DNA from 3 places in the Streptomyces sp. NPDC020299 genome. Region 1 is predicted to be linked to each of the others. Evidence: riboswitches for the same ligand, from Rfam matches in the RefSeq annotation. Region 1 holds a riboswitch; each other region holds the start of a gene.
The links. A riboswitch is a leader RNA that binds a small molecule or an ion and turns the genes downstream of it on or off. The one in region 1 is predicted to bind thiamine pyrophosphate.

Region 1 (10,241 bases):
GCCGGTGCCGAGGATGTCACGCACCGTACGCGCGCGATCGGTCCTGGTTGATGCGGTTCCGAGGGCCATACCGGCAGGTTAGCCAGGGGCGGCCGGTCCCCCAACCGAGAGCCGGAAATTTGCCCGAATTGTCGGCCTGTTGTCCACCCCTTGGACAGACGTGGACACCGGATCGGGTACGGCGTCACGCCTGCCGGAGCCGTTTGGCGAACTCCGCCGCTGCCGCTCCGGGGTCCGGGGCCTGTGTGATCGCCCGGACGACGACGACCCTGCGGGCTCCCGCGTCCAGCACTTCGTCGAGGTTGCCCAGGTCGATGCCGCCGATGGCGAACCAGGGGCGGTCGGTGCCCAGCGCGGCGGTGTGCCGGACCAGGTCGAGGCCGGGTGCGTGCCGGCCGGGCTTGGTGGGGGTGGGCCAGCACGGGCCGGTGCAGAAGTAGTCGACGCCCTCCTGGACGGCGGCGGCCTCGGCCTCGGACTCGGCGTGCGTGGAACGGCCTATGACGACGTCCGCGCCGAGGACCGCGCGGGCCGCGGGGACCGGGAGGTCACCCTGGCCGAGGTGGAGCACGTCCGCGGCGGCGGCGTGGGCGACGTCCGCGCGGTCGTTGACCGCGAGCAGCTTGCCGTGCCGGGCGCAGGCCTCGGCGAGGACCGCGAGGTGCTCCAGCTCCTCGGCCGCCTCCATGCCCTTGTCCCGCAGCTGCACGATGTCCACACCGCCGGCCAGTACCGCGTCCAGGAACTCGGCGAGGTCGCCCTGCCGCTTGCGGGCGTCCGTGCACAGGTAGAGCCGGGCGCCGGCAAGGCGTTCGCGGGCGGTGGCCGTGCCGGCGGCAGTGTCAGACATGCGTGGGTCCCCCCGTTGTCGGTGCGCTGTCGGCGGCGTACGGGCCGTGACCCACCGTGGCCGGGACCCCCGGGGCCGCGGCCCGTACGCCGGACGGTGTTCGGTTCGGATGCTCGGGTCAGACGGCGAGCGCCTGGGCGCGGCGCTTCACCTCCGTGCCGCGATTCTCGCTCAGGGCCTGCGCGGGGGTGCCGGGGAGGCTCGGGTCCGGGGTGAAGAGCCATTCCAGCATCTCTTCGTCGGTGAAGCCGTCGTCCCTGAGGAGCGTCAAGGTCCCGGACAGGCCCTTGACGACCTTGTCCCCGTCGATGAAGGCGGCGGGGACGTGCAGAGCCCGGTTCTCACCACGGCGTACGGCGATGAGCTGGCCCTCCTTGACCAGGTGCCGAACACGTGTCACCTCGACGCCGAGCTTTTCGGCGATGTCGGGCAGGTTCAGCCAGGCGGGGACGAGAGCATCGGTCTTCGCGTCAATCTCGGTCACGGGAACAAGCCTGCCATCTGCCACTGACACTCGGAAGCCAGGCCGGTCCACCTGGGGCGACTTCCCTGGTCCCGGGCCTATGCCGTGGCGTTCTTCAGCGGCCTCGCCGGGTCGGCCAGCAGCTCGGGCCGCATCGGTGTGCCCGCCTCGATCAGCCGTCGCCCCTGTGCCAGGTCCCTCGGGCGTCCCACGGCGAGCAGGGCCACCAGCCGGTCCTCCTTCAGCCAGCAGACCGTCCAGGCGGGACCGGCCGGGTCGCCGCGCCAGAGGGTGCGGTCGGCCGCGCCGTGGTGACCGGCGTACTGGACGAAGCGGCCGAACTGCTCGGACCAGAAGTACGGCACGGGGTCGTAGGCCGCGGGGGTCTCGCCGATGATGTTGGCGGCGACCGTGCGCGGGCCCTGGAGGGCGTTGTCCCAGTGGTGGACGAGCAGCCGCTCCCCGTACCGCCGGGAGGGGAAGGAGGCGCAGTCGCCGACCGCGTACACGTCCGGGGCGCAGGTCCGCAGGTGCTCGTCGGCCACCACCTCGCCGTGCGCGCCGAGTTCGATGCCGGAGCCGGCCAGCCACGCCGTGGCGGGGCGGGCGCCGATGCCGACGACGACGGCGCCCGCGGCCACCCGCGAGCCGTCGTCGAGCACCACCGCGCCCGGCTCGACGCGCTCCACGCGCGCGTGGGTGCGCAACACGGCGCCGCTGTCGGCGTACCAGGGCACCATCGGCGCGGCCACCTCGGCCGGGAGCGCGCCGGCGAGGGGGCGGTCCGCCGCCTCCACGACCGTCACCGCACAGCCCGCCTCGCGGGCCGCCGTGGCGAACTCGGCGCCGATCCAGCCCGCGCCGACGACCACGATGTCGTGCTGCCGGGCCAGTACCGGCCGCAGCCGTTCGGCGTCGTCGAGGGTGCGGAGCAGGTGCACGCCGGGGACGCCCTCCGTGCCGGGCAGCCGCACCGGTTCGGCGCCGGCGGCCAGGACCAGGACGTCGTACGGCACGGGCCCGGCCTCGGTGTCGACCTCGTGGTCGTCCGGGCGCACGCCCAGCGCCTCGCGGCCGAGCAGGAGTTCGATGCCGAGCGCCTCGAAGTCGACGTCGAAGGCGGAGCCCTCGGCCTTGCCGAGCAGCACGGCCTTGGACAACGGGGGCCGGTCGTACGGTTGGTGGGGTTCGGCGCCGATCAGTGTCACGGTGTCCCGGAAGCCTTGTTCGCGCAGGGCGACGGCGGTCTGCACCCCGGCCATGCCCGCGCCGACGACGACCACGCGCCGCGCCTGTGACGTGCCCTGTTCCCGCGTCTGCTCGCTCACTCGATCACCATAGTCAACTGACTCTTCGTCAGTCAGGGGGCGTGCTCAGTGATCTGTTCCACAACGCTCGTACCCGCTCCGGACTGCGATTCCCACTCCCAGGTCTCCTTCAGCCGCACCCGGCCGTCGGGCAGCTCGACGACGGTGGACGCGCAGTGCCCCGAGGAGGTCGTCCCGTCCCGCTTCAGCTGCACGTACCGGAAGTCCAGCCGGTCTCCCTCCCGGGTGCCCACCAGACACCCGCGTACGACATCGCCGCCCGCGTACTCGGCCCAGATCTCGCCGTCCTTCTCGTGGTACGCGAACCGGGTGCGCGTACCCACCTGCCCCGGCGCCTGGTCCGCGACGGGGGCGAGGATCAGACCGTCGAGCGAGCGGGCCATCGGCGGAGGCCTCCTTACACGTCACGTGCTACGGGGGGTACGGTACAAGCACTCGCGGGAGCCCGGACGCACCGGGCTGAGAGGGAGGCTGGCGGCCTCCGACCGTACGAACCTGATCCGGGTCATGCCGGCGAAGGGAGGGGCTGGACGCCCATGTCGTCACGTACGTCCGACGTCCTCGTCATCGGGGGCGGAATCATCGGCCTGGTCACCGCCTGGCGGGCCGCGCAGCGCGGCCTGGCCACGGCCGTGGTGGACCCGGCGCCGGGCGGCGGGGCCGCCCAGGTGGCGGCCGGGATGCTGGCCGCCGTCACGGAACTGCACCACGGCGAGCAGACGCTGCTCGGCCTGAACCTGGCGTCGGCCCGCCGCTATCCGGACTTCGCGGCCGAGCTGACCGAGCTCACCGGCCTGGACCTCGGCTACCGCAGATGCGGCACGCTCGCCGTCGCGCTGGACGCCGACGACCGCGCCCACCTGCGCGAACTGCACGCCCTTCAGCACCGCTCCGGCCTGGAGTCGGAGTGGCTGTCGGGGCGGGAGTGCCGGCGCCTCGAGCCGCTGCTCGCGCCGGGCGTGCGCGGGGGTCTGCGGGTGGACGGCGACCACCAGATCGACCCGCGCCGCCTGGCGGCCGCGCTGCTCGCCGCGTGCGAGCGGGCCGGTGTGGTCTTCCACCGGGTGTGGGCCGAGCGCTTCGACGTCGTACGGGACCGGGCGGCCGGCGTCACCGCCTCGGACGGCGGTGAGCTGCGCGCGGGCCAGGTGGTGCTGGCGGGCGGGAGCCTGAGCGGGCGGCTCGCGGGCCTGCCCGAGGACCTGCTGCCGCCGGTGCGGCCGGTGAAGGGGCAGGTAGTGCGGCTGACCGTGCCGGAGCGGTACGCGCCGTTCCTCAACCGGACCGTACGGGCCGTGGTGCGCGGCAGTCACGTCTATCTGGTGCCCCGGGAGAACGGCGAGCTGGTCGTCGGGGCCACCAGCGAGGAACTGGGCTGGGACACGACGGTGACCGCGGGCGGGGTGTACCAGCTGCTGCGCGACGCGCACGAGCTGGTGCCCGGCATCACCGAGCTGCCGCTCACCGAGACCCGGGCCGGACTGCGCCCCGGCTCCCCCGACAACGCGCCGCTGCTCGGCCCGACCGGTCTGGACGGGCTGCTGCTGGCCACCGGGCACTACCGCAACGGTGTGCTGCTCACGCCGGTCACCGGGGACGCCCTGGCGCACGCCCTGACCACCGGCGAACTGCCCGAGGAAGCCCGGCCGTTCACCCTCAAGCGCTTCAGCGAGGCCCGCACGGAGCTGCCCGTATGAACAACCCGCTCACCATTTCCGTCAACGGAGAGCGCCGGGAGGTCGCCCCGGGCACCGCTCTCGACACCCTCGTGAAGTCCCTCACCGCGGCGCCGCGCGGTGTGGCCGCCGCGCTCAACGAAACCGTCGTCCCGCGCGCGCAGTGGCCGTCCACGGCCCTGGCCGAGGGGGACCGCGTCGAAGTCCTCACCGCCGTCCAGGGAGGCTGACCATGGCCGACGACCCCTTCGTCCTCGGCGGTACGTCCTTCACGTCCCGCCTGATCATGGGTACGGGCGGTGCGCCCAGCCTCGACGTGCTGGACCGGGCGCTGGTCGCCTCCGGCACGGAGCTGACGACCGTGGCGATGCGTCGGGTGGACCCCGGCGTGCACGGCTCGGTGCTGTCCGTGCTGGAACGGCTCGGCATCCGGGTGCTGCCGAACACCGCGGGATGCTTCACCGCCGGGGAGGCCGTGCTCACCGCCCGGCTGGCACGCGAGGCACTGGGGACCGACCTGGTGAAGCTTGAGGTCATCGCGGACGAGCGCACGCTGCTGCCGGATCCGATCGAGACACTGGAGGCGGCGGAGACGCTGGTCGACGACGGGTTCACGGTGCTGCCGTACACCAATGACGATCCCGTGCTGGCGCGGAAGCTGGAGGACGCCGGGTGTGCGGCGATCATGCCGCTGGGGTCGCCGATCGGGTCCGGGCTGGGCATCCGCAATCCGCACAACTTCCAGCTGATCGTCGAGCACGCGCGCGTGCCGGTGATCCTGGACGCGGGGGCCGGTACGGCGTCGGACGTGGCGCTGGCGATGGAGCTGGGGTGTGCGGGGGTGATGCTGGCCTCGGCGGTCACGCGGGCGCAGGAGCCGGTTCTGATGGCGGAGGCGATGCGGCGCGCGGTGGAGGCGGGGCGGCTGGCGCGGCGGGCGGGGCGGATTCCCCGGCGGCACTTCGCCTCGGCGTCCTCTCCTGCGGAGGGCTTGGCTGTGCTTGATCCTGAGCGGCCCGCTTTCTAGTGCGGCCTTGCTGTAGTCCCGTTCTTGTCTCCCACCCACGCACCACCCGTTTCCAGTTGGTTGACAGGTGGACGTTTCCTGTGGGGGTCAGGCGCCGTTGGCGGCCTTCCGGTCGTGGGAAGCGTCACAGGTCGGCTGCAGTCGGGGTGCTGTTCTGGCCGAAACCGTGGGGGTGTCGGTCCTGGCTCGTAGACTCACCTGCGTGGATATGACCCTTCAGGACCCTCTCGTCGGGCAGGTGCTCGACGGCCGTTACCGCGTGGACGCGCGGATCGCGGTCGGCGGGATGGCCACGGTCTACCGGGCGCTGGACACCCGGCTCGACCGGGTCCTCGCGCTCAAGGTGATGCACCCGACGCTCGCGGCCGACGGATCGTTCGTGGAGCGGTTCATCCGGGAGGCGAAGTCGGTGGCCCGGCTCGCCCACCCCAATGTCGTACAGGTGTTCGACCAGGGGGCCGACGGGTCGTACGTGTATCTGGCCATGGAGTACATCGCCGGGTGCACCCTGCGGGACGTGCTGCGGGAGCGGGGCGCGCTGCAGCCGCGGGCCGCGCTGGACATCCTGGAGCCGGTGCTGGCCGCGCTGGGTGCCGCGCACCGGGCCGGGTTCGTGCACCGGGACATGAAGCCGGAGAACGTCCTGATAGGGGACGACGGGCGGGTCAAGGTGGCCGACTTCGGGCTCGTGCGGTCCGTGGACACGGTGACCAGCACGACCGGCGCCGTGCTCGGGACGGTGTCGTACCTGGCGCCCGAGCAGGTCGAGCACGGGACGGCGGATCCGCGTGTCGACGTGTACGCGTGCGGTGTCGTGCTCTACGAGATGCTGACCGGCGGCAAGCCGCACGCCGGGGACACCCCGGCCCAGATCCTCTACAAGCACATCCACGAGGACGTGCCGCCGCCCTCGGCCGCCGTGCCGGGACTGGCGTACGAACTGGACGAGCTGGTCGCCGCCGCCACCGCCCGCTCCCCCGAGCTCAGGCCGCAGGACGCCGTGGCCCTTCTCTCCCAGGTGCGGGAGGCCCGCGCGCAGGTCGGTGAGGAGCGGCTGGACGTGGTGCCGCCGCAGGCGATCTCCGGCCCGCACGACAACGCCGAGGACCGGACGAGTGTGATCCCGCGCGCGTTGACGTCCCCCACGCTCGGCTCCGCTCGCGCGGGGGGACCCCCATCTCGCCCGCTGCCGGTCAACGAGGCGGACGAGCCGGGGGCGGTCCTGAACCGGACCAGCCTGCTCCAGGCCCCGCCGGCCGAACCGCCCGGGCGCCGGCCGGGGCGGCCGAGGCGCGGGCTCGTCACGGTCGTCGCGGCCGTGCTGCTGGTCTTCGGGGTCGGTGCGGGGATCTGGTACATCAACTCCGGCCAGTTCACGCGGGTCCCCCCGCTGGTGACGAAGACCGAGGCGCAGGCCGAGGCGCGGCTGGAGAAGGCCGGGCTCAAGGTCAAGCAGGTCAAGCACGCCTACAACGACACCGTGGCGAAGGGCACGGTGATCAGCAGCGACCCGGCGACCGGCGCCCGCATCCGCAGCAACGACTCGGTGACGCTGACGATCTCCGACGGCCCGAAGACCGTGAAGGTGCCGGACCTGTCGGGCCGGAAGCTGGCCGAGGCACGGGAGCGGCTGAAGGCGGTGGGACTGGCGCCGGGCATGGTCACCCGGGAGTTCAGCGAGGACGTGCCGAACGGTTCCGTGATCCGCACGGCCCCCGACGCCGGCACCGTGCGGCACGCGGGTTCGGCGATCGCGCTGACCGTCAGCAAGGGCAGCCCGATCGACGTGCCGGACGTCACCGGCGACGACCTGGACAGCGCGAAGCAGGAGCTCCAGGGCGCCGGGCTGAAGGTGAAGGTGTCCGCGCAGCAGGTCAACTCCGAGTACGACAAGGGCAAGGTCGCCCGGCAGACCCCGGCGGGCGACGGCCGGGCCGCGGAGGGCGACACGGTGACGCTGACCGTGTCCAAGGGCCCGGTCATGGTCGAGGTGCCGGACGTGGTGGGCGACAGCGTGGACGACGCGCACCAGCAGCTGGAGGCCGCCGGCTTCCAGGTCGACGAGGACCGCGGGCTGCTCGGGCTGTTCGGCGACACCGTGAAGAAGCAGTCCGTGGACGGCGGCGAGAAGGCGCCCAAGGGGTCGACGATCACGATCACCATCCGGTGACGGGGGGCGGCCCGGGCCATGACACCCTGAAGGGGTGACACCGCAGCACTCCGGCTCCGCCGCCCCCGGCCCCGACCCGGCCCCCGCCCCCGTTCCCGCCCGCAATCCCGTGGGCGGTCACGTGCCCGTGGCCGGCGGCCTGCACTCGGTCGGGCTGTCGTACGCCCGTGATCTGAAGGCCGAGACCGTGCAGGTCTTCGTGGCCAACCCGCGCGGCTGGGCCACGCCCGCCGGGAACCCCCGGCAGGACGAGGCGTTCCGCGAGGCCTGCGAGGAGGGGGCGATCCCGGCCTACGTTCACGCGCCGTATCTGATCAACTTCGGCTCGCACACCGAGGCGACCGTGGAGCGGTCGGTGGAGTCCCTGCGGCACTCGCTGCGGCGGGGGCGGGAGATCGGCGCGCTCGGCGTGGTGGTGCACACGGGGAGCGCGACCGGCGGCCGGGACCGGTCGGTGGCGCTGAAGCAGGTGCGGGCGCATCTGCTGCCGCTGCTGGACGACCTCACCCACGACGACGATCCGTATCTGCTGCTGGAGTCCACGGCCGGACAGGGTGCCTCGCTCTGCTCCCGCACCTGGGACTTCGGGCCGTACTTCGAGGCCCTGGACGCCCACCCGAAGCTGGGCGTGTGCCTGGACACCTGCCACATCTTCGCCGCCGGGCACGACCTGACCGGGCCGAGCGGCATGCACCAGACGCTGGACCTGCTGGTGGACACGGTCGGCGAGGGCCGGCTGAAGCTGATCCACGCCAACGACTCCAAGGACGTGGTGGGCGCCCACAAGGACCGCCACGAGAACATCGGCGCCGGCCACATCGGCGAGGACCCCTTCCGCGCCCTGATGACCCACCCGGCGACCGCGGGCGTCCCCCTGATCATCGAGACGCCCGGCGGCAAGGAGGGCCACGCGGCCGACGTGGAGCGCCTGAAGAAGCTCAGGGACGGCTGACGGCGGGAGCGCCGGTCAGAGTTCCGGCCCGTCCCCCGGGCCCTCCTGGTAGGAGTACCGCTGCTCTTTCCAGGGGTCGCCGATGTTGTGGTAGCCGCGCTCCTCCCAGAAGCCGCGGCGGTCGGTGGTCATGTACTCGATGCCGCGGACCCACTTGGGGCCCTTCCAGGCGTACAGGTGGGGGACGACGAGGCGGAGCGGGAAGCCGTGCTCGGCGGTGAGGAGTTCGCCGTCCTTGTGGGTGGCGAAGAGCGTGCGCTCGGAGGCGAAGTCCGGCAGGCGGAGGTTGGAGCTGAACCCGTACTCCGCCCAGACCATCACATGGGTGACGTCCGGCGCGGGCGGGGCGGCCTGAAGGATCGTCCGGGCCGGGATGCCACCCCATTCGGCGCCGAGCATGCTGAACTTGGTGACGCAGTGCAGATCGGCCACGACGGTGGTGTACGGCAGCGCCGTGAACTCCTCGTGGGTCCAGCAGTGCTTCGCACCGTCGGCGGTGGCGCCGAAGACCCGGAACTCCCAGCGCTCGGGCCGGAACTTGGGCACGGGCCCGTAGTGCGTGACCGGCCAGCCGCGCTGGAGTCGCTGCCCCGGCGGAAGCCCGGGCCCTACGGCCTCTCCCGATTCTCCAGACTCGCGCTCCTCCGGCTGACCCATGTCTCCATCCTGACAGACCCCGGGCAGTGCACATGACCAGGGAGGCGCGAAAACGGGGCAAGCAGCGCCAAGCATCCATTTACTTACTAAGTGCGCACTTACTGGACGATCATCAACACCGATGCAATCATGCCGCCGCAACCTCCCTTGTTCCCCATGTGGAAGGAGCCGCTGCGATGCAGGGCGATCCCGAGGTCATCGAGTTCCTCAACGAGCAGCTCACCGGCGAGCTCACGGCGATCAACCAGTACTTCCTGCACGCGAAGATGCAGGAGAACTTCGGCTGGACGAAGCTCGCGAAGTACACCCGGCACGAGTCGTTCGACGAGATGAAGCACGCCGAGGTGCTCACCGACCGGATCCTGTTCCTGGAGGGGCTGCCGAACTACCAGCGCCTGTTCCATGTGCGCGTCGGGCAGACGGTCAAGGAGATGTTCGAGGCGGACAGGCAGATCGAGGTGGAGGCGATCGACCGGCTCAAGCGGGGCATCAAGGTGATGCGCGAGAAGGGCGACATCACGTCCGCGAACATCTTCGAGGACATCCTCGCCGACGAGGAGCACCACATCGACTACCTCGACACCCAGCTGGAGCTGCTGGAGAAGCTCGGCGAGGCGCTCTACATCGCCCAGCTGATCGAACAGCCGGAGAGCTAGCGCGGAGAGCCAGGGCGGAGAGTCAGGCGGCGTCCGGGAGGTCCGCCAGTACCGGCCGGCCCTCGTCGGCCGGCTCCCGGCGCGGGCAGGCGCCGCGGCCGAGAATGGCCTGGATCCGGCGGACGCACGAGCCGCAGTCCGTGCCGGCCTTGCAGGCCGAGGCTATCTGCCGGGGGGTGCAGGCGCCGTCCTCCGCATGCTTCTTCACCTGCGCCTCGGTGACGCCGAAGCAGCTGCAGACGAACACGCGGATTCACCTCCCGACGGGATCACTGGTCTTACTGCCATCCCGCTTTCTTCGGTGAGGCAAACCTAACCTTACCCGGCCGCCCGTACCCGCAAAAGTGGAGAGGGGCGCGGATCGTGTGTGATCCGCGCCCCATCGAGAACCACCAGGACTACTGGTCGCGGTACATCTCCGCGACGAGGAACGCCAGGTCCAGGGACTGGCTGCGGTTCAGA
Region 2 (10,241 bases), on a different contig from region 1:
TCCCTCAGCCGCCCGTCCACGGCCCGCAGCACGGGCAGCATGGTCCGTACGACGAACGGCACGCCGACCAGCGCCTGCGCGAGCGGCACCAGGATCCAGGACTGCCGGAGGTCCAGCGGCGGCTTGTCGAGCGCGATCAGGAACCCGAAGCCGACGGTCACCGCGGACACGCCGAGCGGCAGCATCAGCAGCGCGTCGAAGCCGCGCACGATCCGGCCCGCGTCCCGGCGGGCGAGCGCGGCGGCGGCCAGACCGCCGACCAGCACCGCGATGCCGGTGGCGGCGACGGCGTACTGCAGGGAGTTGGAGATCGCGTTGATCGGCGCCACCAGGAACATGCCGCCGTCCTCGCTGGTCAGCGCCCGGTAGTAACCGAAGCCGGGCGCGTCCAGCGAGCGCCGCACCAGCACGGCGAGGGGCAGCACCAGCAGTACGGCGACAGTGGCGAGGACGCCGGCCAGCAGCGCCCACTGCCCCGCGCCGCGCGGCCGGCGGGCGGTCACGGAGGCGTCCACCAGCCGCAGCGCGGCCTCCCGGCGCCGTACCGTCCAGGCGTGCACGGCGAGGATCGCGCCGACCGCGGCGAACTGCACGATCGTCAGGACCGCGGCCGTGGAGAGGTCGAAGATCTCGGAGGTCTGCCGGTAGATCTCCACTTCGAGCGTGGAGAACGTGGGCCCGCCGAGGATCTGCACGACGCCGAAGGAGGTGAAGGTGAACAGGAAGACCATCAGCGCGGCGGCGGCCACGGCGGGCGCGAGCGCGGGGAGCGTGACCCTGCGCCAGGCGGTCAGCGGCGAGACGCCGAGCATCCGCGCGGCCTCCTCCTGACGCGGGTCGAGCTGCGCCCACAGCCCGCCGACCGTCCGTACGACGACCGCGTAGTTGAAGAAGACATGGGCGAGCAGGATCGCCCACACCGTGGTGTCCAGCCGTACGCCCCACAGCTCGTCGAGCAGCCCGCCGCGCCCGACCAGCGCGAGGAAGGCGGTGCCGACCACGACGGTCGGCAGCACGAACGGAACCGTGACGACGGCCCGCAGCACCTGCTTGCCGGGAAAGTCCAGGCGGGCGAAGGCGTAGGCGGCGGGCAGCGCGATCAGCAGGGTGAGCGCGGTGGAGGCCAGGGCCTGCCAGGTGGTGAACCACAGCACGTGCCGGATGTCCGGCTGGGTGACGACGTCCGCCATTCGCCCGAACTGCCAGACGCCGTCCACCTTCAGCCCGCGGGCCACGATCGCGGCCACGGGCCAGGCGAAGAACACCGCGAAGAACGCGACGGGCAGGGCCATGAGGCCGAGCCGCGCCGCGGTTCCCCGCCTGAGCGCGGCTACTTCAGTACGAGCGACGTCCATGACTTGACCCACTGGTCGCGGTTGGCGGCGATCTTGCCGGGGGCCATGGTCTCCGGGTCCTTGGCGGCCGGACCGTACTCGGTGAACTCCGCGGGCACCTTCGCGCCCTGGACCACCGGGTAGACGAACATGTTGAGTGGCATGTCCTCCTGGAACTCCTTCGAGACCAGGAAGTCGATGAACGCCTTGCCGCCCTTGGCGTTGCCCGCGTTGCTCAGCAGCCCCGCGAACTCGATCTGCCGGAAGCAGGTGCCGGTCGCCACACCGGTCGGAGCGGTGCTGGGCCGCTTCTTGGCGTAGATCACCTCGGCGGGCGGGGAGGAGGCGTACGACACGACGAGCGGCCGGTCGCCGCCGGCCTTCCTGCCCCCGGACGATCCGGAGAACTCCTGGTCGTAGGCCTGCTCCCAGCCGTCGACGACCTTGACGCCATTGGCCTTCAGCTTCTTCCAGTAGTCCTGCCAACCGCCGTCCCCGTACTTCGCGGCGCTGCCGAGCAGGAAGCCGAGACCGGGCGAGGAGGTGGCGGCGTTCTCGGTGACGAGGAGGTTCTTGTACTCGGGCTTGGCGAGGTCGGCGAAGGACTGCGGCGGGGTCAGCTTGTGCTTGCTGAAGTAGGCCTTGTCGTAGTTGACGCAGATGTCGCCGTAGTCGATGGGCGTGACCCGGTGCCTGCCCTTGTCGAGCTGGTAGGCGGCGCCGACGGTGCCCAGGCCCTTCGCCTCGTACGGCTGGAACAGGCCGTTGTCCAGGGCCCGGGACAGCAGGGTGTTGTCGACACCGAAGAAGACGTCGCCCTGCGGGTTGTCCTTGGTCAGGATGGCCTTGTTGACGGCCTGGCCGGCGTCGCCGTCCTTCAGGACCCTGAGCTTGTACCCGGACTGCTTCTCGAAGTCCTTCTGCACGCTCTTCGACACGGCCCACGAGTCGTGGCTGACGAGGGTGACGGTCTTGGAGTCCGCCGATCCCTTGGCGCCGGACGACCCGCACCCTGCCAGAGCGGGCAGCGCGAGCAGACCGAGCCCGGCGGCAGCGGCCACGAACGTCTTGTTGTGCACTGGATTCCTCCTGGGGTTCCAGGAAGAACGCGGCCCCGCCCGGGACACACCCGGGCGGGGCACAACAGCTTGAGTGATGACCGAACTTCCTACCCAGAATGACCTGGGCGAGGTTCAGAGGGTCTGCGGCCCGATCGCCGCACTCTCAGCGCTGTGGCGCTCCCCTGTCGGAATATGAAGATGTGTTGATGCGGCCAGATTACCGCTCGGTGGCGGCGAGCTGACCACAGGCTCCGTCGATCTCCTGCCCACGGGTGTCCCGGATGGTGACGGGCACACCATGGGCGGCGATGGCCTCCACGAACGCCTTCTCGTCCTCCGGCCGCGAGGCGGTCCACTTGGACCCCGGCGTCGGGTTCAGCGGAATCAGATTGACGTGCACGGGCTTGCCCTTGAGCAGCCGCCCGAGCCGGTCACCGCGCCAGGCCTGGTCGTTGATGTCGCGGATCAGCGCGTACTCGATGGACAGCCGGCGCCCGGACTTCTCGACGTAGTCGAACCCGGCGTCGAGCACCTCGCGCACCTTCCAGCGCGTGTTCACGGGTACGAGGGTGTCGCGCAGCTCGTCGTCGGGCGCGTGCAGCGAGATCGCGAGGCGGCACTTGAAACCCTCGTCGGCGAACCGGTGGATCGCCGGGACGAGCCCGACGGTGGAGACGGTGATGCCGCGCTGCGACAGCCCGAGCCCGTCCGGCTCGGGATCGGTGAGCGCCCGGATGGCACCCACCACGCGCTTGTAGTTGGCGAGCGGCTCGCCCATCCCCATGAAGACGATGTTGGACAGCCGCGCCGGTCCGCCGGGCACCTCTCCGTCCCTGAGCGCCCGCATCCCGTCCACGATCTGATGGACGATCTCGGCGGTGGACAGATTCCGGTCGAGCCCCGCCTGTCCGGTCGCGCAGAACGGGCAGTTCATCCCGCAGCCCGCCTGCGAGCTGATGCACATGGTGACCCGGTCCGGGTACCGCATCAGCACCGACTCGACGAGCGTCCCGTCGAACAGCCGCCACAGCGTCTTGCGGGTGGTCCCCTGGTCGGTCGACAGATGCCGCACCACCGTCATCAGCTCCGGCAGCAGCGCCTCCCGCAGCTTGGCGCGCGAACCGGCGGGGATGTCGGTCCACTGCTCCGGGTCGTGCGCGTACCGCGCGAAGTAGTGCTGCGAGAGCTGCTTGGCACGAAACGGCTTCTCCCCGACCTCGGCCACCGCCTCCTTGCGCTCGGCAGGCGTGAGATCAGCGAGATGCCGCGGCGGCTTCTGGGCTCCGCGGGGGGCGACGAAAGTGAGTTCTCCGGGCTTAGGCATGGCCATACCAGTGTCGCAGATCGACAGGGGTGGCCCGGGACGGGTGGCGGGGCGGTCAGGGACGGCCTGGCCCCAGGGTGTCGCGGAGTTCGGCTATGTCGCGTTCGAGGTCTCGGTACTGGTCGCTGACCTTGCGGTCCTGGGTGGGGATGACCCGGCCCTCGTCCAGGGCGGTGAGCCGGTCACCGAGGGCGGCCAGGGCTGCCTGTCGGCCGAACCAGCCTGGGGTGCCCTGGGTCGCGTCCAGTTCCTTCTGGGCCGCGCGGAAGGCGGCGTGGACTCGCTCGCGCAGGGGGAGCAGGTCCTGGCGGAGGCGTTGGGTCTTCTCCCGCAGTTCCAGCATCGACTCGATGAGGCCGGCGAACGACTCCCCGATCTCCGCCATGCCCTGGGCGTGCGCCACGAGTTCCTCGAGGGCCGGCATGATCTCGTCGAGGTCGTTCTCGTCCTTGCCGACGAGCAGCGCCCGTGTGTCGGCGTACTCCTCGGACATCCGGTCTATGTCCCCGAGGATCCGCGTGGCCACGGCGGTCTGCTGCCGGATGGCGTCGACGGGCGTCCCGTCGCGGTGCCCGAGCAGTGCGGCGATCTCCGCGAGCTCCTGCGCCAGCTGCTCCCGCATCTCCAGCAGTGCCTGGTGCGTCTCGTCGGCGGAGTCGATCGTGGACCTCAGGCTCCCGGCGAGCGCCTCGACCGCCTCGGCCGCCTCCTGCTCTCGCCTGGCACGCCTACGTCCCCACATACGAGCCACCCCTCCCGGACACAAATCACGCTGAAGTGATCATATGTTCGGAAGGGGTGGTTCCGGGATTCTCGGACGCAATCGCCGGTACGGACGGTACGGAAGCGGCGGTCAGCCGGACCCTACGAAGATCACCAGCAGAAGCCATACGACTGGGGCCGTCGGCAGCAGCGAGTCCAAGCGGTCCATGATGCCGCCGTGGCCGGGGAGCAGCGTGCCCATGTCCTTGATGCCCAGGTCGCGCTTGATCATGGACTCGCCGAGGTCGCCGAGGGTGGCGCTGGCCGCGACCGCGAGGCCCAGCAGGAGGCCCTGCCACCAGGCGCCGTCGTCGATCAGGAACTGCATGCACAGCGCGCCCGCGACCATGGCGAACAGCACCGCTCCGAGCAGGCCCTCGCGGGTCTTGCCGGGGCTGATGCGCGGAGCGAGCTTGTGCTTGCCGAAGCGCCAGCCGACGGCGTACGCGCCGGTGTCGCTGACCACCGTCAGGAGGAGGAAGGTCAGCACGCGCCACGGGCCGTCGTCGGCCGTGAGCATCATCGCGACGAACGTGGCCAGGAACGGGACGTAGAAGGCCGCGAAGACGCCCGCCGTGACGTCCTTGAGGTAGCCCTCCGGTGGTTCGGTCATCCGCCAGACCAGTGCCGCCAGCGCGGTCAGCGCCATCGCCACCCAGGCGCCCTCGGCACCCCGGACGTACCCGGCGACGACCATCGCCGCACCGCCGACCGCCAGCGGGACCAGGGGCGCCTTGATGCCCTTGCGCTCCTGCAGCCGGCTGGTCAGCTCCCACAGGCCCACGACGACGGCGACCGCCACGACGCCGACGAACACGGCCTTGACGATGAACAGGGACGCGACGATCACCACGCCGAGCCCGACGCCCACCCCTATGGCCGAGCTCAGGTCCCGGCCCGCACTCTTCTTCTGCGGCGCGGGGGCCGGCTGCGGGGCGTCGGACATGGGCTCCGGATTCTGCGGCGCCGCCGGGTCGGGCGACGTTCGCGGCATGTCATACGGACCGTAGGGCTGGGCCTGCGGTGGCGCGTCGCGGAACAAGGGGCCGCTCAGCCGAGCAGCCCCCCGGTCGTCGTCCTGGTCTCCGCCATGAAGGCCGTGAGGGCCATGAGCGGGTACGTCGGCCACGGCCGGCATGGGGCGGGTCTGCTGCACGTCATGTGCATCGTACGCGGGGCCCGCCGGGGCAGCCCCCCGGACCGGGCCCTGGTCGGTGGGCCCCCAGTACCCGGCCTGCGACCCGGCTTGTGGCGGAGCGCCCCAGGAAGAGTCGTTCATCAGACCTCGAGCAGTTCCGCTTCCTTGTGCTTGAGGAGCTCGTCCACCTGGGCCACGTACTTCGCGGTGGTGTCGTCGAGTTCCTTCTCCGCACGGCGGCCCTCGTCCTCGCCGACCTCGCCGTCCTTGATCAGCTTGTCGATGGCGTCCTTGGCCTTGCGGCGCACCGAGCGGATCGACACCCGGGCATCCTCCGCCTTGCCCTTGGCGACCTTGATGTAGTCGCGGCGGCGCTCCTCGGTGAGCTCGGGGAACACCACGCGGATGATGTTGCCGTCGTTGCTCGGGTTGACGCCCAGGTCGGAGTCGCGGATCGCCTGTTCGATGTTGCGCAGCGCGCTCTTGTCGAACGGGGTCACGACGGCCATGCGCGGCTCCGGCACGGAGAACGAAGCCAGCTGGTTGATCGGCGTCAGCGCGCCGTAGTAGTCGGCCACGATCTTGTTGAACATGGCGGGGTGCGCACGGCCGGTGCGGATCGCGGCGAAGTCCTCCTTGGCGACCACGACGGCCTTCTCCATCTTCTCCTCGGCCTCGAGGAGGGTCTCTTCGATCACCACTTGCTCCTGCGTGTCTTGAGTAGGCCCGGCTGCGGTTCCTTGGCGGTGGCGGCGGCCGGCTGCGTCGCGTCTTGTTCCTGCACGGTTCCCGACCGGCAGGACATTGTCCATCCCCCGGCCAGGTCCCGGGGTGGTCCGGTCAGGCCCGGCTGCCCTGATCACCCACGAGCGTGCCGATCTTCTCACCCTTGACGGCCCGTGCGATATTCCCCTCGGCCAGAAGCTCGAACACGAGGATCGGCAGCTTGTTGTCACGGCAGAGGGTGATCGCCGTGGCGTCGGCGACCTTGAGGTCGCGGGTGATGACCTCGCCGTACCCGAGGGCGTCGAACTTGACGGCGTCGGGGTTGGTCTTGGGGTCGGAGTCGTAGACCCCGTCCACGCCGTTCTTGCCCATGAGCAGCGCCTCGGCGTCGATCTCCAGGGCGCGCTGGGCGGCGGTGGTGTCGGTGGAGAAGTACGGCATGCCCATACCGGCGCCGAAGATGACCACGCGGCCCTTCTCCAGGTGGCGCACGGCGCGCAGCGGGATGTACGGCTCGGCGACCTGGCCCATGGTGATGGCGGTCTGGACCCGGCTGTCGATGCCCTCCTTCTCCAGGAAGTCCTGGAGGGCGAGGCAGTTCATCACGGTGCCGAGCATGCCCATGTAGTCGGAGCGGGCGCGGTCCATGCCGCGCTGCTGGAGTTCGGCGCCGCGGAAGAAGTTGCCGCCGCCGATGACGACCGCGACCTCGGCGCCGTCGCGCACGACGGCCGCGATCTCGCGGGCGATCTTGTGCACCACGTCGGGGTCGACGCCCAGGCCCCCGCCACCGGAGAAGGCCTCTCCGGACAGCTTCAGCAGAAACCGGCCGCGTACTTTGCCGTCGTCGCTCTTCTGGGCCTTGGTGGTCATGGGGATCCCGCCTCTGTTACGTGGTGCACATACGAAGAAGGCCACTGCCGGTTGGGGTCGCTTTTCGCTCCCATGCGCGGCAATGGCCTCCTCGTCAGATCTGCTGCCGTCCGCCACATGCCTGGGTGTGGCGGTGTGCGCGGACGACTGCTGTCGACCCTATCGAGATTTCCCCGAGGATTTCTCCGTGGGTCGCTCGACGATCGCGGTACGGACTCAGATGCCGACCTTGATGCGCGCGAAGCGCTTCAGGGTGACACCGGCCTCGTCCAGAATCTTCTGGACGGACTTCTTGTTGTCCAGCGCATACGGCTGACCGAGCAGCGTGGCGTCCTTGAAGAAGCCGTTCAGGCGACCCTCGACGATCTTGGCGATCGCGGCCTCGGGCTTGCCCTCGGCGCGGGTGGTCTCCTCGGCGATGCGGCGCTCGGACTCGACGACGTCGGCCGGCACGTCCTCCTTGGAGAGGTACTTCGGCGCGAAGGCGGCGATGTGCTGGGCGATGCCCTTGGCGACCTCGGCGTTGGGCTTGTCGAGCTCGACGAGCACACCGATCTGCGGGGGCAGGTCGGGCATCGTGCGGTGCATGTAGGCGGTGACGTAACCGTCGGAGAACTGCGCGAAGCGGTCCAGGACGATCTTCTCGCCGAGGTTGGCGTTGGCCTCGTCCACGAACGCCTGGACGGTCTTGCCGGCCTCGATCTCGGAGGCGAGCAGGGCCTCGAGGTCGGCCGGGGAGGCCTTGGCGACGTGCTCGGCGATCGCCGTGGCGGCGGCCTGGAACTTGTCACCCTTGGCGACGAAGTCCGTCTCGCACTTCAGCTCGACCAGGACGCCGGAGGAGTTGTCGTCGGCGATGATGGAGACCACGGCGCCGTTCTCGGCGGAGCGGCCCTCGCGCTTGGCGACGCCCTTCTGGCCCTTGATACGGAGCGCCTCGACGGCCTTCTCGACGTTGCCCTCGGCCTCGTCCAGCGCCTTCTTGCAGTCCATCATGCCGGCGCCGGTGAGCTCACGGAGCTTCTTGACGTCGGCGGCGGTGTAGTTCGCCATGAGTCTGTGAGTCTTTCTCGAAGTCTTGGGAGATCGGAGATGAGCAGGGTCTGCGGGTCCACATGTAGCCGTGGATCGCGGACACCGTGCCGACCAACGGGTGAACAGCGGGGGCGGACTTTCACCGCGCCGGAGGCGCTGTCGGATGCAGTACCGCCCCCGCCGTCAACACGGTTGTCAGGCCTGCTCGCCCTCGGCGGCCGGGGCCTCGGCGGCGGGAGCCTCGGCAGCGGGGGCCTCAGCGGCCGGGGCCTCGGCAGCAGCCGGAGCCTCAGCGGCGGGGGCCTCGGCAGCAGCCGGAGCCTCAGCGGCGGCCGGGGCCTCCTCGGCCTTCTTCTCACCCTCGAGCAGGTCGCGCTCCCACTCGGCGAGCGGCTCGCCCGCGGCCTTCTCACCCTTGTCACCGGTGGCGACGCGAGAGCGGGAGATGAGGCCCTCGGCGACGGCGTCGGCGATCACACGGGTGAGCAGGGTGACGGAGCGGATCGCGTCGTCGTTGCCCGGGATCTTGTAGTCGACCTCGTCGGGGTCGCAGTTGGTGTCGAGGATCGCGACGACCGGGATGTTCAGCTTCCGGGCCTCACCAACGGCGATGTGCTCCTTCTTGGTGTCCACGATCCAGACGGCGCTGGGCACCTTCTGCATCTCGCGGATACCACCGAGGGTCTTCTCCAGCTTGGCCTTCTCGCGCGAGAGCACGAGAAGCTCCTTCTTGGTCAGACCGGACGCGGCGACGTCCTCGAAGTCGATCTGCTCGAGCTCCTTGAGGCGCTGCAGCCGCTTGTAGACGGTGGAGAAGTTGGTGAGCATGCCGCCCAGCCAGCGCTGGTTGACGAAGGGCATGCCGACGCGGGTGGCCTGCTCGGCGATGGCCTCCTGCGCCTGCTTCTTCGTACCGACGAACATGACCGTGCCGCCGTGGGCGACGGTCTCCTTGACGAACTCGTAGGCGCGGTCGATGTACGACAGCGACTGGAGCAGGTCGATGATGTAGATGCCGTTGCGCTCGGTGAAGATGAAGCGCTTCATCTTCGGGTTCCAACGACGGGTCTGGTGACCGAAGTGGACGCCGCTCTCCAGCAGCTCCCGCATCGTGACGACGGCCATGGCCGTATCTCCTTGAATTTCTCGGTTGTGCCGCGGATGCCGGACGGCTCCCGCGCCTGACGCCCACGACGCGCCGTTGCCACATGAGGACCGAGGGGCGCTGATACGAACGGACCGTCGCCGGCCGCGCCTCGTATCGGGGCGTGCGAAGTCGACCCGGTGACCCGGATCGCCACAAGAATTGTACGGGACCGGCGAGGCGCCGGGTGACGCCGCTGTCCACAACCGGTGAGTTGTCCACACGTCCCGGCCATGAACGGCGGGGTGCGGGACGGTTTGCCGCATGCGAGCGAAACGATGTGCGGGTGTGCGGCTGCTCCTCGCGGCTGCCCTGACGGTGACCGTCCTGACCCCCCTGGCCTGGGCCGACGCCCCGGCTCCCCCTGCTCCCCGGGCCCCGCAGGCACCCGTGCCGGCGGTCGGCCGCGCCTGGCCGGTGGGCACCCGTCCGGTGGTGGTGCGTGGCTGGGAACCTCCGGCGACGGTGTACGGCCGCGGCCACCGGGGCGTGGACCTGGCGGCCGGCGCCGCCGTTCCGGTACGGGCGGTGGCGGCGGGCCGGGTGTCCTTCGCGGGCAGGGTGGCGGGCAGGGGCGTGGTGTCCGTGGAGCTGGCGGGCACCGACCTGCGCACCACGTACGAGCCGGTGACGCCCTCGGTGAACAAGGGTGACGAGGTGGCGGCCGGCGAGGTGGTGGGCAGCACGGAGAAGGCGACGGGCGGTCACTGCGCGGGCGGCTGCCTGCACTGGGGCCTGCTCAGAGGCGACACCTACCTGGACCCGCTGTCCCTGCTCCCCCCGTGGCTGCTGCGCAGGGGCCCGTCGAGACTGCTGCCGGTACTGGGCGTACCGCTGCCGGCGT
Region 3 (10,241 bases), on a different contig from region 1:
GTGATCGCGTCCGCCATCGCGTCCAGGTCGTGCACATCGCCCGGCGTGAGCGGCACCTGCACCGAGCGCGCCCCGCTGATCTGCGTGATGATCGGGTACGCCTCGAAGGACCGCCAGGCGTAGATGACTTCGTCGCCCGGCCCGCTGGTGGCCTGGATCAGCTGCTGGGCGACGCCCACGGAGCCGGTGCCGGTGGCCAGGTGGGAGACGGGCACGCCGAAGCGGTCCGAGAGCTCCTCCATCAGGCCGGAGCACGCCATGTCCGGGTAGCGGTTGAAATTGCAGGCCGCCGCCGTCACGGTCTCCATCACCCCGGGCAGCGGCGGGTAGGGGTTCTCGTTGGAGGACAGCTTGTACGCGACCGGTCCACCGGCCGCGGCAGGCCTGCCCGGCTTGTAGGTGGGGATACCCTCCAGCTCGGCGCGCAGCTTGGGGCTCGTCTCGCTCACCGCAGTCCTCCTCGCGACCACCGGCGGACCGTCAGCGCCGCCGGCTTCCAATACTCCTCACCTTATGAGGATTCGGCGTTTCTGCGTACAGCTGAGCGATGACAGCGACGGCCTCGGACAGCTCGCTGCACTCATGCGTTCCGCCACACCGGCATCACGGGCATCACCACCCCAAGGCGTACGTATCGGGGGGCGCGCCGCACATATATCTATGCGCCGGTGGCTCGCGCCCTGGCGCGCATCACCCGTGAAGGTGAGTTGAGACCTCTTCGAGACATCGGACACTTAGCAGGCCTATGCGCGCCAACAAGTCACGTCTTGCCTTTGGAGCGTTCAACTACCTTTTTTTCTAAGGTAGTTGACCCCCTATGACCATGCAGAAACGTGCCTGTCAACGCGTGCATATGCGTCCGCACTACCCCACCGCATGAGCCCTACTATCGGCTCGCCATGACAGCAGCAGGGAAGCACCAGGTGAGCCGCGCGGAAACCTCACGTCGAGGCAGTCGGCCGGGCCGGGCAGGCATCAGAGACGTCGCCGCCGCCGCCGGGGTCTCCATCACGACCGTCTCCGACGCCCTCAACGGCAAGGGCCGGCTCCCGGACGCCACCCGCCGCCATGTCCGAGAGGTCGCCGACCGGCTGGGGTACCGGCCCTCGGCCGCCGCCCGCACACTCCGTACCGGCAAATCCGGTCTGATCGGCCTGACCGTGACGACCTACGGGGATGAACCTTTCACCTTCACCGAGTTCGCGTACTTCGCCGAGATGGCCCGCGCGGCCACCTCGGCCGCGCTCGCCCGCGGCTACGCCCTCGTGATCCTGCCCGCGACCTCCCGCCACGACGTGTGGTCGAACGTCGCCCTGGACGGCACGGTCGTCATCGACCCCTCCGACCAGGATCCCGTGGTCAGCGAGCTGGTCCGGCAGGGCCTGCCGGTCGTCTCGGACGGCCGCCCCGCCGGGTCCCTCCCGGTCACCGCCTGGGTCGACAACGACCACGAGGCCGCGGTCCTCGGCATCCTGGATCACCTCGCCGCCGCCGGGGCCCGCAGGATCGGCCTGCTCACCGGAACGACCACGGACACCTACACCCACCTGTCCACCACCGCGTACCTGAACTGGTGCGAGCGGGTCGGCCAGGACCCGGTGTACGAGGCCTACCCGGCGCACGACCCCTGCGCCGGCGCCGTCGCCGCCGACCGGCTGCTCGCCCGGCCGGACCGGCCGGACGCCGTCTACGGCCTGTTCGACCCGAACGGCACCGACCTGCTGGCCGCCGCCCGCCGCTACGGCCTGCGCGTCCCGGACGACCTGCTCCTGGTCTGCTGCAGCGAGTCCACCGTGTACGCCAACACCGAGCCGCCCATCACCACGCTCTCCCTCAAGCCCCGCCGCATCGGCACGGCCGTGGTTCAGCTGCTCATCGACGCCATCGAAGGCGTGGAGTCGGACCACCCGGTGGAGCAGGTGATACCGACGGAGCTGATCGTGCGCACCTCCTCCCAGCGCCGGCCGCCCCGTACGACCATCAGCCCGCCGCGCGCGCCGGAGAGGAGCTGACGGCCGGTCCCGGCGCCGCGACCAAGGGGAGTGCCCGGAGACTCGCCGGCGAGGCCCGAGGGGGGACCACAGGCGGCCGGCACCGGGATCAGCAGTCGGTCGAACCCCTGCCCAAACGGGGCGAAAGCCGCGGTGAACTGGCGTCTTGCTCCGATTCACCACCCCTGGGTCATCACACGGCGCGATCCGCATTCCTATGATGGGCCCACGACACCGCGGGCCGCTGCGACCAGGCAGTCCGATGCGGTGCAGATGCGGCGCGATGGTGGAGGGGTCTGATGACTCAGGGGGCCGGTCAGGGACCCGAGGTGGAGCGGACGGCGACGTTGCGCGACTTCCGGGTGCCCGCGTACGTCAACGAGACCGGTCCGTACGTGCGCAGCACCCACCCCGGTGACACCGCGCCCGCCGTCGAGGAGGCGTATCCCGAGGGGTACACGCCCACCGAGCGCGACCTGCCCGTCATCCACCGTGGCGACACCGTCCAGGTGACCGTCGAACCGGGACCCGCACCGGCCGCCCAGCCCAACACCGGCCCGGGCCCGCTGTACGTCGTCGGCGACGTGCACGGCTATATCGACGAGCTGGTCGCCGCCCTCCAGGAGAAGGGCCTGATCGACGCCGTCGGCCAGTGGTGCGCGGGCACCGCCCGGCTGTGGTTCCTCGGTGACTTCACCGACCGCGGCCCGGACGGCATCGGCGTCATCGACCTGGTCATGCGGCTGTCCGCCGAGGCCGCCGCGGCCGGCGGCTACTGCAAGGCGCTCATGGGCAACCACGAGCTGCTGCTGCTCGGCGCCAAGCGGTTCGGCGACACCCCCGTCAACTCCGGCGCCGGCACCGCCACCTTCCAGGCGGCCTGGCTGCTCAACGGCGGCCAGAAGACCGACATGGACCGTCTCCAGGACCACCACCTGCAGTGGATGGCCCGCCTGGACGCCGTCGAGGAGGTCGACGGCTACCTGCTCGTCCACTCCGACACCACCGCCTACCTCGACTACGGCGACTCCATCGAAGCGGTCAACGACACCGTCCGCGAGACCATCACGCGCAACGACGCGGACGAAGTCTGGGACCTGTTCCGCAAGTTCACCAAGCGCTTCTCCTTCCGCGAGGGCGGCGCCGAAGCGGTGCGCTCCCTCCTCGATACGTACGGCGGCACCCGCATCGTTCACGGCCACAGCCCCATCCCCTACCTGCTGGGCGAGGCCGGCTCCGAGGAAGAGGACGAGGACACCGGTCCCGTGGTCGAGGGACCCCACGTCTACGCGGACGGGCTGGCCATCGCGATGGACGGCGGAGTGACCATGGCCGGAAAGCTGCTGGTCCAACAACTTCCGCTAGGTGGCTGAGCGTTCGCCGGGCAGGCGTTCCCCCGGCGGCGTTCGTGCAGGCCGGCACCCAATTTCCGGCAACCCCCTGTCACCACGCGCCGTGACGGCTCTACCATCGGCTTATCCGTAGCAGGCTCCCCTCCGTTTCTGCCCGACGGCTCGTCGACGTGCGAGCCCCAAGCCCTACGGAGCATCGGGGGATGCACATGAACAGCGTTCCGCAGCACCTGCTGAACGAGGACCGCCAGGAATACGAGCGGATCCTCGATGAGGCGCTGCGCTCCGCACCACACCGCCCGGAACTGGTCGCTGTAGGACAGCGGCTCAACCCCGAACAACTGCGCACCATGGCGCTCAACGCCACCGCACTCATCACGGCGGCCGCGGCGACCGAGTACCAGTACTACGTAAAGGTCCGCGAGGAACTGCGCCGGCCGGCGCCGCCCACTCCGTCCTCCGTCCCCCTGGCCAAGTCCGCGGAGCCGGGCACGGGTCCGATGGGGCTCGCCACCACCCTCGGCGAGGCCGCCGAGACCGCCGGCGCGGGCGCCGTCGCCATCGTCGCGGTCCTCGCTCCCGTGCTCGCCGGTACCGCCGCGGCGATCTTCCTCCTCGTCGGCTACATCCTGAAGATGCTGGACCCGGCTCCGGCCTTCGCCCAGACGATGATCACCACTGGCTGGGTGTTCGGCGCCATGACGGCTGCCGCGATCCTGGTCGCCGCCGTCGGCCTGCTCCTCACCGCCCTGCGCAACAACCCCTCGCTCGACGACGGACTCCACGGGGAGGCGACCGAGGAAGTGACCCGGGCCAGGGAGGCCTGGCACGAGGCCCTGCTGGAGCGCGGCATCCTGCCCTTCCTCCAGGAGGCGCTCGCCGCCCCCGGCACCAGCTCCCTGCACCACATGACCCCGCCGTCGCCGACCGGGCGCATGCCCCGGCTCGGCTACGACCGACCGGGATTCAGCAGCCCCGACGACGGCACCACTCCGGGCTCTCGCCCGAGCTTCAGCAGCCCGGACTACACGAGCCCGGACTTCGGTGGCCCGGAGCACCAGCCGGAATGACCCCTGGCTTGCGCCCCCGGCGGGGGCGCAAGCCGGAGACGGGGCACGCCTGCGCACTACAGACGTCTGAGGACCTGCGCCTCCACTCGTTCGACGCTCGTACGGCTGAACACATGCACGAGACTGAGATGGAACAGGGCGGGTGCCAGAGGCGCCCACCGGTGGACGCGGTCCTCCCGCAGCATGTACCTCACCACCGACGCGGGGCGGAAAGGAACGTAGTCGATCGTCTCGTGCTCCCACCGGTCCGCGACACCCCGGCTCATCCGCGCCTGGAGATCCTCGCTGCGCAGCTCCTTCAGCCGGGCGTAGAAGTGACCGCTCCAGTGGCGCTTGTTCGTGTCCAGTACGAACGCCAGGAGCTCCAACGAGTACTCATGGGGCTCCAGTGACAGTTCCTCCCGCATGCCTCGGCACGCCACGGCATGCAGATCGGGTGCGCTGCGCCCCGAGGAGTCGATGTGGCGGGAAAGCCCCTCGTTGACAGAGGAGTTCCACACACCCGGAGCCATCCGCACCCGCTCGCTGCGCCGGCTCACCACCAGCATGTCGTCGGCCGTCACCACCGCGACGTTGACGGCGAAGCTGCACTGCAGGAAGGCCGGCGCGGTCAGGGGGCGGTCGGGATCCAGGTAACGGGACCGCGGTGTCGTTCCGTCCGGCAGCCGGCGGTCGAGTTGCTGGGCGGCGAGGAACGTGTAGTAGTCGGTCGGACGCAGTCTCAGATGGACCTCGGGCTTCTCCTCCAGCGCGGTCCGGGAGATGTCGAACGACTCGACCGCGTACCGCGGGCCGTTCCACAGCGGGACGCGTCCCTCGGCTCGCAGGCGTTCGCTCTCCCCGGCGATCTCATCCAGCCAGGGCGCCATGTCATCAGGCAGTTTCACCTCCTCGTCGAGCACATGGACGAAGACCGTCTCGGCAGGAACCGGGGTCTCGCCGTCGCCTTCCACGATCAGGGCGGACGTCTGCAGAGGCCCGAGCGAGAACGTCCGCCAGGCGGGCCCCGACTCCTCCTGGCGCCTCAGACCGCGGATCGCACTCGACGAACGCCTCCGCAGCCAATACCAGCCGTCCTGCAAAGGCTGCTGGAACAGCACCGCACACAACATGCCGAGTACGGCACCCACCACTCCATTGGCAACATCGATCCCGCCCATGCCGGAGACAGTAGTGATCTTGCCGGGCGGCGACCGGCGGCTTGCCCTTTCCGTTACGACGAGCGGCCCTCGGCGGACGGTCCCGGGTCAGCCAGGCTGTGCCGGGAGAGACCGGGCGGTCCGTGCTCCCTGCCGGCTTCAGGCCATCCGGCAGCACGGACCACCCGTCGTCCGGGCTCAGTCCGCGATCGGCAGATACACACGGTTCCCGCTCGCCGCGACCTCCTTCGACTTCTGCGCCGTACCCTCCTCGATGTCGGCCTGAGTTTTGCCGTGTTCACGCCTGATGTCGTGTGAGATCTTCATGCTCGACAACACGAGCCAGGAATCGGAAAGCACCGGGGCAACCGCAGGTTGTGCGCGTCCGGCCTCAGAAGGTTGCCCACTCCGAGCTCGGAAGGCGGTGATAGACGTCGTCGATCCATTCAGAGGCGACAAAGACCGGCCGAGTGAGCACGACATCTCCGACCCTCTGCACGCACATCACCAGACCGAGAGTCTGTGAGCCCGGGTCAGCCCCGGGCATGTAGAAGAGTTCGCAGTACGGTTCTCTCACCTCGGCGCGCTCTATGAGCCACTGCTCCATCTCAGAGGGGACACGTCCGACGAGCGCCTTCCCGTCAGCCAGGACCTGGGGCCCGAGGCGGGCGTCCACCGTAATGCCGGCCAAGCGGACGCCATCCGCGTAGTAAGCGGTCAGGCCCACGTCCGTGAAGCCCTCCAGACCCGTCACGGTGTCTCCCCACGGGATGCTCTTGCGGTAGCCCGCTGCACCCCGGCCAAGGGCACTGGCCACTTCTGCGGGGCGCATTCCGAACATCAGCGGGCCGATGCGCTCGAACGGCTCCAGCGTCCATTGCAACCGCTCGTCGTCGCGCTTCACATCCCATATGCCCATGCCCGTGAGCCCACCTCTTCCTGACGATCGAGCGCTGAAGCAGGCAGCTTACGGTGGATCACAACCCGGCCATACGGCCAAGCGCCGCCCCCGGCTTTCAGCTTTTCTGGGGACGGCGCCTCTACTGGCGTCGGTCAATCCGCTATCGGCAGGTACACCCGGTTCCCCGCCTCAGCGAACTCCTTCGACTTCTGGAGCATCCCCTCGGCTACCTCCTCAGCCGACGCCCCCTCAGCCGCCGCACCACCGAACCGCTCTGTGATGCTTTGACTGATCTTCATGCTGCAGAATTTCGGCCCGCACATGGAGCAGAAGTGGGCCGTCTTGGCGGGCTCGGCCGGGAGCGTCTCGTCGTGGAACTCCCGTGCCGTGTCCGGGTCGAGGGCGAGGTTGAACTGGTCCTCCCACCGGAACTCGAAGCGGGCGTCGGACAGTGCGTCGTCCCATTCCTGGGCACCTGGGTGGCCCTTGGCGAGGTCGGCTGCGTGGGCGGCGATCTTGTAGGTGATGACGCCGGTCTTGACGTCGTCACGGTTGGGCAGGCCCAAGTGCTCCTTGGGCGTGACATAGCAGAGCATCGCCGTGCCCCACCAGGCGATCATCGCGGCACCGATGCCGGAGGTGATGTGGTCGTACGCCGGTGCGACGTCCGTGGTCAGCGGGCCGAGCGTATAGAACGGAGCTTCATCGCAGATCTCCTGCTGAAGGTCGATGTTCTCCTTGATCTTGTGCATCGGGACGTGTCCCGGACCCTCGATCATGGTCTGTACGTTGAAACGCTTGGCGATCCCGTTGAGTTCCCCAAGCGTTCGGAGTTCCGCGAACTGCGCCTCGTCGTTGGCGTCCGCGATCGAGCCCGGCCTGAGACCGTCGCCCAGCGAGTACGTGACGTCGTAGGCGGCGAGGATCTCGCAGAGCTCCTCGAAGTTCTCGTACAGGAACGACTCCTTGTGGTGCGCCAGGCACCAGGCCGCCATGATCGAGCCGCCGCGCGAGACGATGCCGGTCTTGCGGTTCGCGGTCAGCGGCACGTACGCCAGACGCACGCCGGCGTGGACGGTCATGTAGTCCACGCCCTGCTCGGCCTGTTCGACGACCGTGTCCTTGTAGATCTCCCAGGTCAGTTCCTCGGCCTTGCCGTCGACCTTCTCCAGTGCCTGGTAGAGCGGCACCGTTCCGATGGGGACGGGGGAGTTGCGCAGCACCCACTCGCGGGTGGTGTGGATGTTGCGGCCGGTGGACAGGTCCATGACCGTGTCGGCGCCCCAGCGGGTCGCCCAGGTCATCTTCTCGACCTCCTCCTCGATGGAGGAGGTCACCGCCGAGTTGCCGATGTTGGCGTTGACCTTCACCAGGAACCGCTTGCCGATGATCATCGGCTCGATCTCCGGGTGGTTGACGTTGGCGGGCAGCACTGCCCGGCCCGCCGCGATCTCCTCACGGACGACCTCGGGAGAAACGTTCTCCCTCAGCGCCACGAACTCCATCTCGGGTGTGATTTCGCCACGGCGTGCGTAGGCGAGCTGGGTGACCGCCTGGCCGTCCCGGCCCCTGCGCGGCTGGCGGGGCCGTCCGGGGAAGACCGCGTCGAGGTTGCGCAGGCCGCCCCGGGGCGAGGTGTGCTTGATCCCGTCGTCCTCAGGGCGGACGGGACGGCCCGCGTACTCCTCGGTGTCTCCGCGGGCGATGATCCAGTTGTCCCGCAGCGGCGACAGGCCCCTGCGGACGTCGGTCTCGACAAGTGGATCGGTGTACGGGCCGGAGGTGTCGTACAGCGTGACCGACCGGCCGGTGGTGAGGTGCACCTGACGGACCGGCACGCGCAGGTCGGGGCGCGAACCCTCGACATACCCCTTGTGCCAGCCGATGGACTTCCCGGCCTCCCCGTCGCTGGAGAGCTGCGTGGAGGCAGGCGTGCGTGCGTCCTTGTTGGTCATGAGACCTACTCCCTACGCCGGCATTACCCGGTAACAGGTTCGGCGGTCGACGCAGCGGTTTCCGTCTGTCGGTGTTCCACGTGAAACATCGCGAAGACGGAGGTCAGCGCCCTCTCAGCCCGGTGCTCCGAGCTCCCGCGTGTGCAAAGGTGCCTCCACGCTAGCGTCATTTGTGGCGCGGTGAACAGTCCGCCTCTGCCCGTTCTTGCAATGATCGGGCGGTGACCACGACGCAACAGCCTCCGTACCCGCCCCCCGAGCCGCCACACGGGCACGGCCCTGGCGACGGCTCAGAATCCGGCCACGCCGCCGGTGAGGGGCGCGGGGACGGCGGAGAACACGGACAGGGCGGGGGACACGGGCACTCCCACAGTCACAGCCACGGCCCCGCGGCCCCGGTCTCCAAGCATCTGCGCAAGGTCATCGCGGCCATTCTGATCCCGTTCACCGCGGCGGTAGTGGTCGGGCTCGTGGTTCTGTGGCCCGGCGGCGCCCCTCCGCACAAGCGAACGGGCGTCGGCTTCGACCGGCAGACGCAGCAGGCCACAGTCACCAAGGTCGTGGAGGTCAGCTGCAAGTCGGTGTACGCCTCCGGGGGCACCTCGACCGGCGACACCTCCACCGCCGGGGTCAGCTCCGCGCAGCAGGAGGCGAGTGGCACCTGCAAGAAGGCGACGATCCGGGTCGACACCGGCAAGGACAAGGGCCGTACGTTCACGGAGATCGTGCAGCCGGACCAGCCACGACAGCTGCACCAGGGCGAGAAGGTCGTGGCCGCCTACGAGCCCTCGGCGCCGAAGGACCTGCAGTACTCGGTGACCGACGTCAACCGGCGCTTCCCGACGGCACTGCTGGCCGGGATCTTCGCACTCGCCGTCGTGGTCGTCGGGCGGATGCGTGGCGTCATGGCGCTGGTCGCGCTGGCCATCAGTTTCCTGATCCTCAACTTCTTCATCCTGCCCGCGATCCTGCAGGGGTCGAACCCGCTGATCGTGGCGGTGGTCGGCGCCAGTGCCATCATGCTGATCGCGCTCTACATGTGCCACGGCCTGTCGGCCCGTACATCGGTGGCCGTCCTCGGCACGCTGATCTCGCTGTCCCTGATCGGTGTCCTCGGCAAGCTGTTCATCGGCTGGGCCGCCCTCACCGGCAACACGGACGACAGCACCGGTCTGATCCACGGCCTGTATCCGTCGATCGACATGAGCGGTCTGCTGCTCGCCGGTGTCATCATCGGCTCGCTCGGTGTCCTGGACGATGTGACGGTGACACAGACCTCGGCCGTGTGGGAACTGCACGAAGCCAATCCGTCGATGGGCTGGCGGGGGCTGTACCGCGCGGCCATCCGTATCGGCCGTGACCACATCGCATCCGTCGTCAACACGCTCGTGCTGGCCTACGCGGGTGCCGCGCTGCCGCTGCTCCTGCTGTTCTCCATCGCGCAGAGCAGCGTGGGCACGGTCGCCAACAGCGAGCTGGTGGCGGAGGAGATCGTTCGCACGCTGGTGGGTTCGATCGGTCTGGTGGCCTCCGTACCGGTCACCACCGTCCTAGCGGCTCTGGTGGTGGCGGCCGACCGTCCGGGAGCGGCGCCGGCCGCGGCCGGCGTGAGTTCGCCGGCTCCGGCACGCGGTGGACGGGGTCGGCGCCGGAAGCGGTGAGGCTGCGGCAGGAGTTGACGGAAGCAGGCGGAGAAGCGTTACTGCAAGCTCCCCGGTGCCGAGGCGGAGCTCCCCGGGCCCTGCCGTGACGCTTCAGCCGGCGCTCTGCTCCTCGGCCAGGATGCGGTCCAGAGCCTCGTCGAGGTGGGTGTCGAAGTCGGCCAGCGCCCCC

Region 2: it holds a riboswitch for thiamine pyrophosphate, as region 1 does, so the genes downstream of both, ACH45E_RS32640 (thiamine ABC transporter substrate-binding protein) here and thiO (glycine oxidase ThiO) in region 1, are expected to answer to the same signal.
Region 3: it holds a riboswitch for thiamine pyrophosphate, as region 1 does, so the genes downstream of both, thiC (phosphomethylpyrimidine synthase ThiC) here and thiO (glycine oxidase ThiO) in region 1, are expected to answer to the same signal.

What each region holds. Positions count from the first base shown of each region.
Region 1 covers NZ_JBIRWL010000004.1:236,693-246,933, forward strand. The annotation lists gene metF (methylenetetrahydrofolate reductase [NAD(P)H]) at 1-69, opposite strand, end outside; gene thiE (thiamine phosphate synthase) at 185-850, opposite strand; gene ACH45E_RS12435 (Rv2175c family DNA-binding protein) at 969-1,334, opposite strand; gene ACH45E_RS12440 (FAD-dependent oxidoreductase) at 1,412-2,641, opposite strand; gene ACH45E_RS12445 (hypothetical protein) at 2,674-3,024, opposite strand; TPP riboswitch at 3,069-3,180, shown strand; gene thiO (glycine oxidase ThiO) at 3,178-4,338, shown strand; gene thiS (sulfur carrier protein ThiS) at 4,335-4,547, shown strand; gene ACH45E_RS12460 (thiazole synthase) at 4,550-5,344, shown strand; gene pknB (Stk1 family PASTA domain-containing Ser/Thr kinase) at 5,547-7,514, shown strand; gene ACH45E_RS12470 (deoxyribonuclease IV) at 7,624-8,466, shown strand; gene ACH45E_RS12475 (sulfite oxidase-like oxidoreductase) at 8,482-9,123, opposite strand; gene bfr (bacterioferritin) at 9,300-9,779, shown strand; gene ACH45E_RS12485 ((2Fe-2S)-binding protein) at 9,802-10,026, opposite strand; gene ACH45E_RS12490 (class II 3-deoxy-7-phosphoheptulonate synthase) at 10,178-10,241, opposite strand, start outside.
Region 2 covers NZ_JBIRWL010000015.1:81,734-91,974, reverse strand. The annotation lists gene ACH45E_RS32645 (iron ABC transporter permease) at 1-1,292, opposite strand, end outside; gene ACH45E_RS32640 (thiamine ABC transporter substrate-binding protein) at 1,331-2,413, opposite strand; TPP riboswitch at 2,482-2,589, opposite strand; gene rlmN (23S rRNA (adenine(2503)-C(2))-methyltransferase RlmN) at 2,613-3,719, opposite strand; gene ACH45E_RS32630 (hypothetical protein) at 3,775-4,461, opposite strand; gene ACH45E_RS32625 (phosphatidate cytidylyltransferase) at 4,573-5,760, opposite strand; gene frr (ribosome recycling factor) at 5,760-6,317, opposite strand; gene pyrH (UMP kinase) at 6,460-7,218, opposite strand; gene tsf (translation elongation factor Ts) at 7,435-8,271, opposite strand; gene rpsB (30S ribosomal protein S2) at 8,449-9,378, opposite strand; gene ACH45E_RS32600 (peptidoglycan DD-metalloendopeptidase family protein) at 9,662-10,241, shown strand, end outside.
Region 3 covers NZ_JBIRWL010000003.1:187,805-198,045, forward strand. The annotation lists gene hisC (histidinol-phosphate transaminase) at 1-449, opposite strand, end outside; gene ACH45E_RS08725 (LacI family DNA-binding transcriptional regulator) at 900-2,012, shown strand; gene ACH45E_RS08730 (metallophosphoesterase) at 2,291-3,364, shown strand; gene ACH45E_RS08735 (hypothetical protein) at 3,547-4,413, shown strand; gene ACH45E_RS08740 (hypothetical protein) at 4,470-5,573, opposite strand; gene ACH45E_RS08745 (hypothetical protein) at 5,751-5,879, opposite strand; gene ACH45E_RS08750 (hypothetical protein) at 5,944-6,471, opposite strand; gene thiC (phosphomethylpyrimidine synthase ThiC) at 6,606-8,408, opposite strand; TPP riboswitch at 8,401-8,557, opposite strand; gene ACH45E_RS08760 (YibE/F family protein) at 8,630-10,069, shown strand; gene ACH45E_RS08765 (SsgA family sporulation/cell division regulator) at 10,163-10,241, opposite strand, start outside.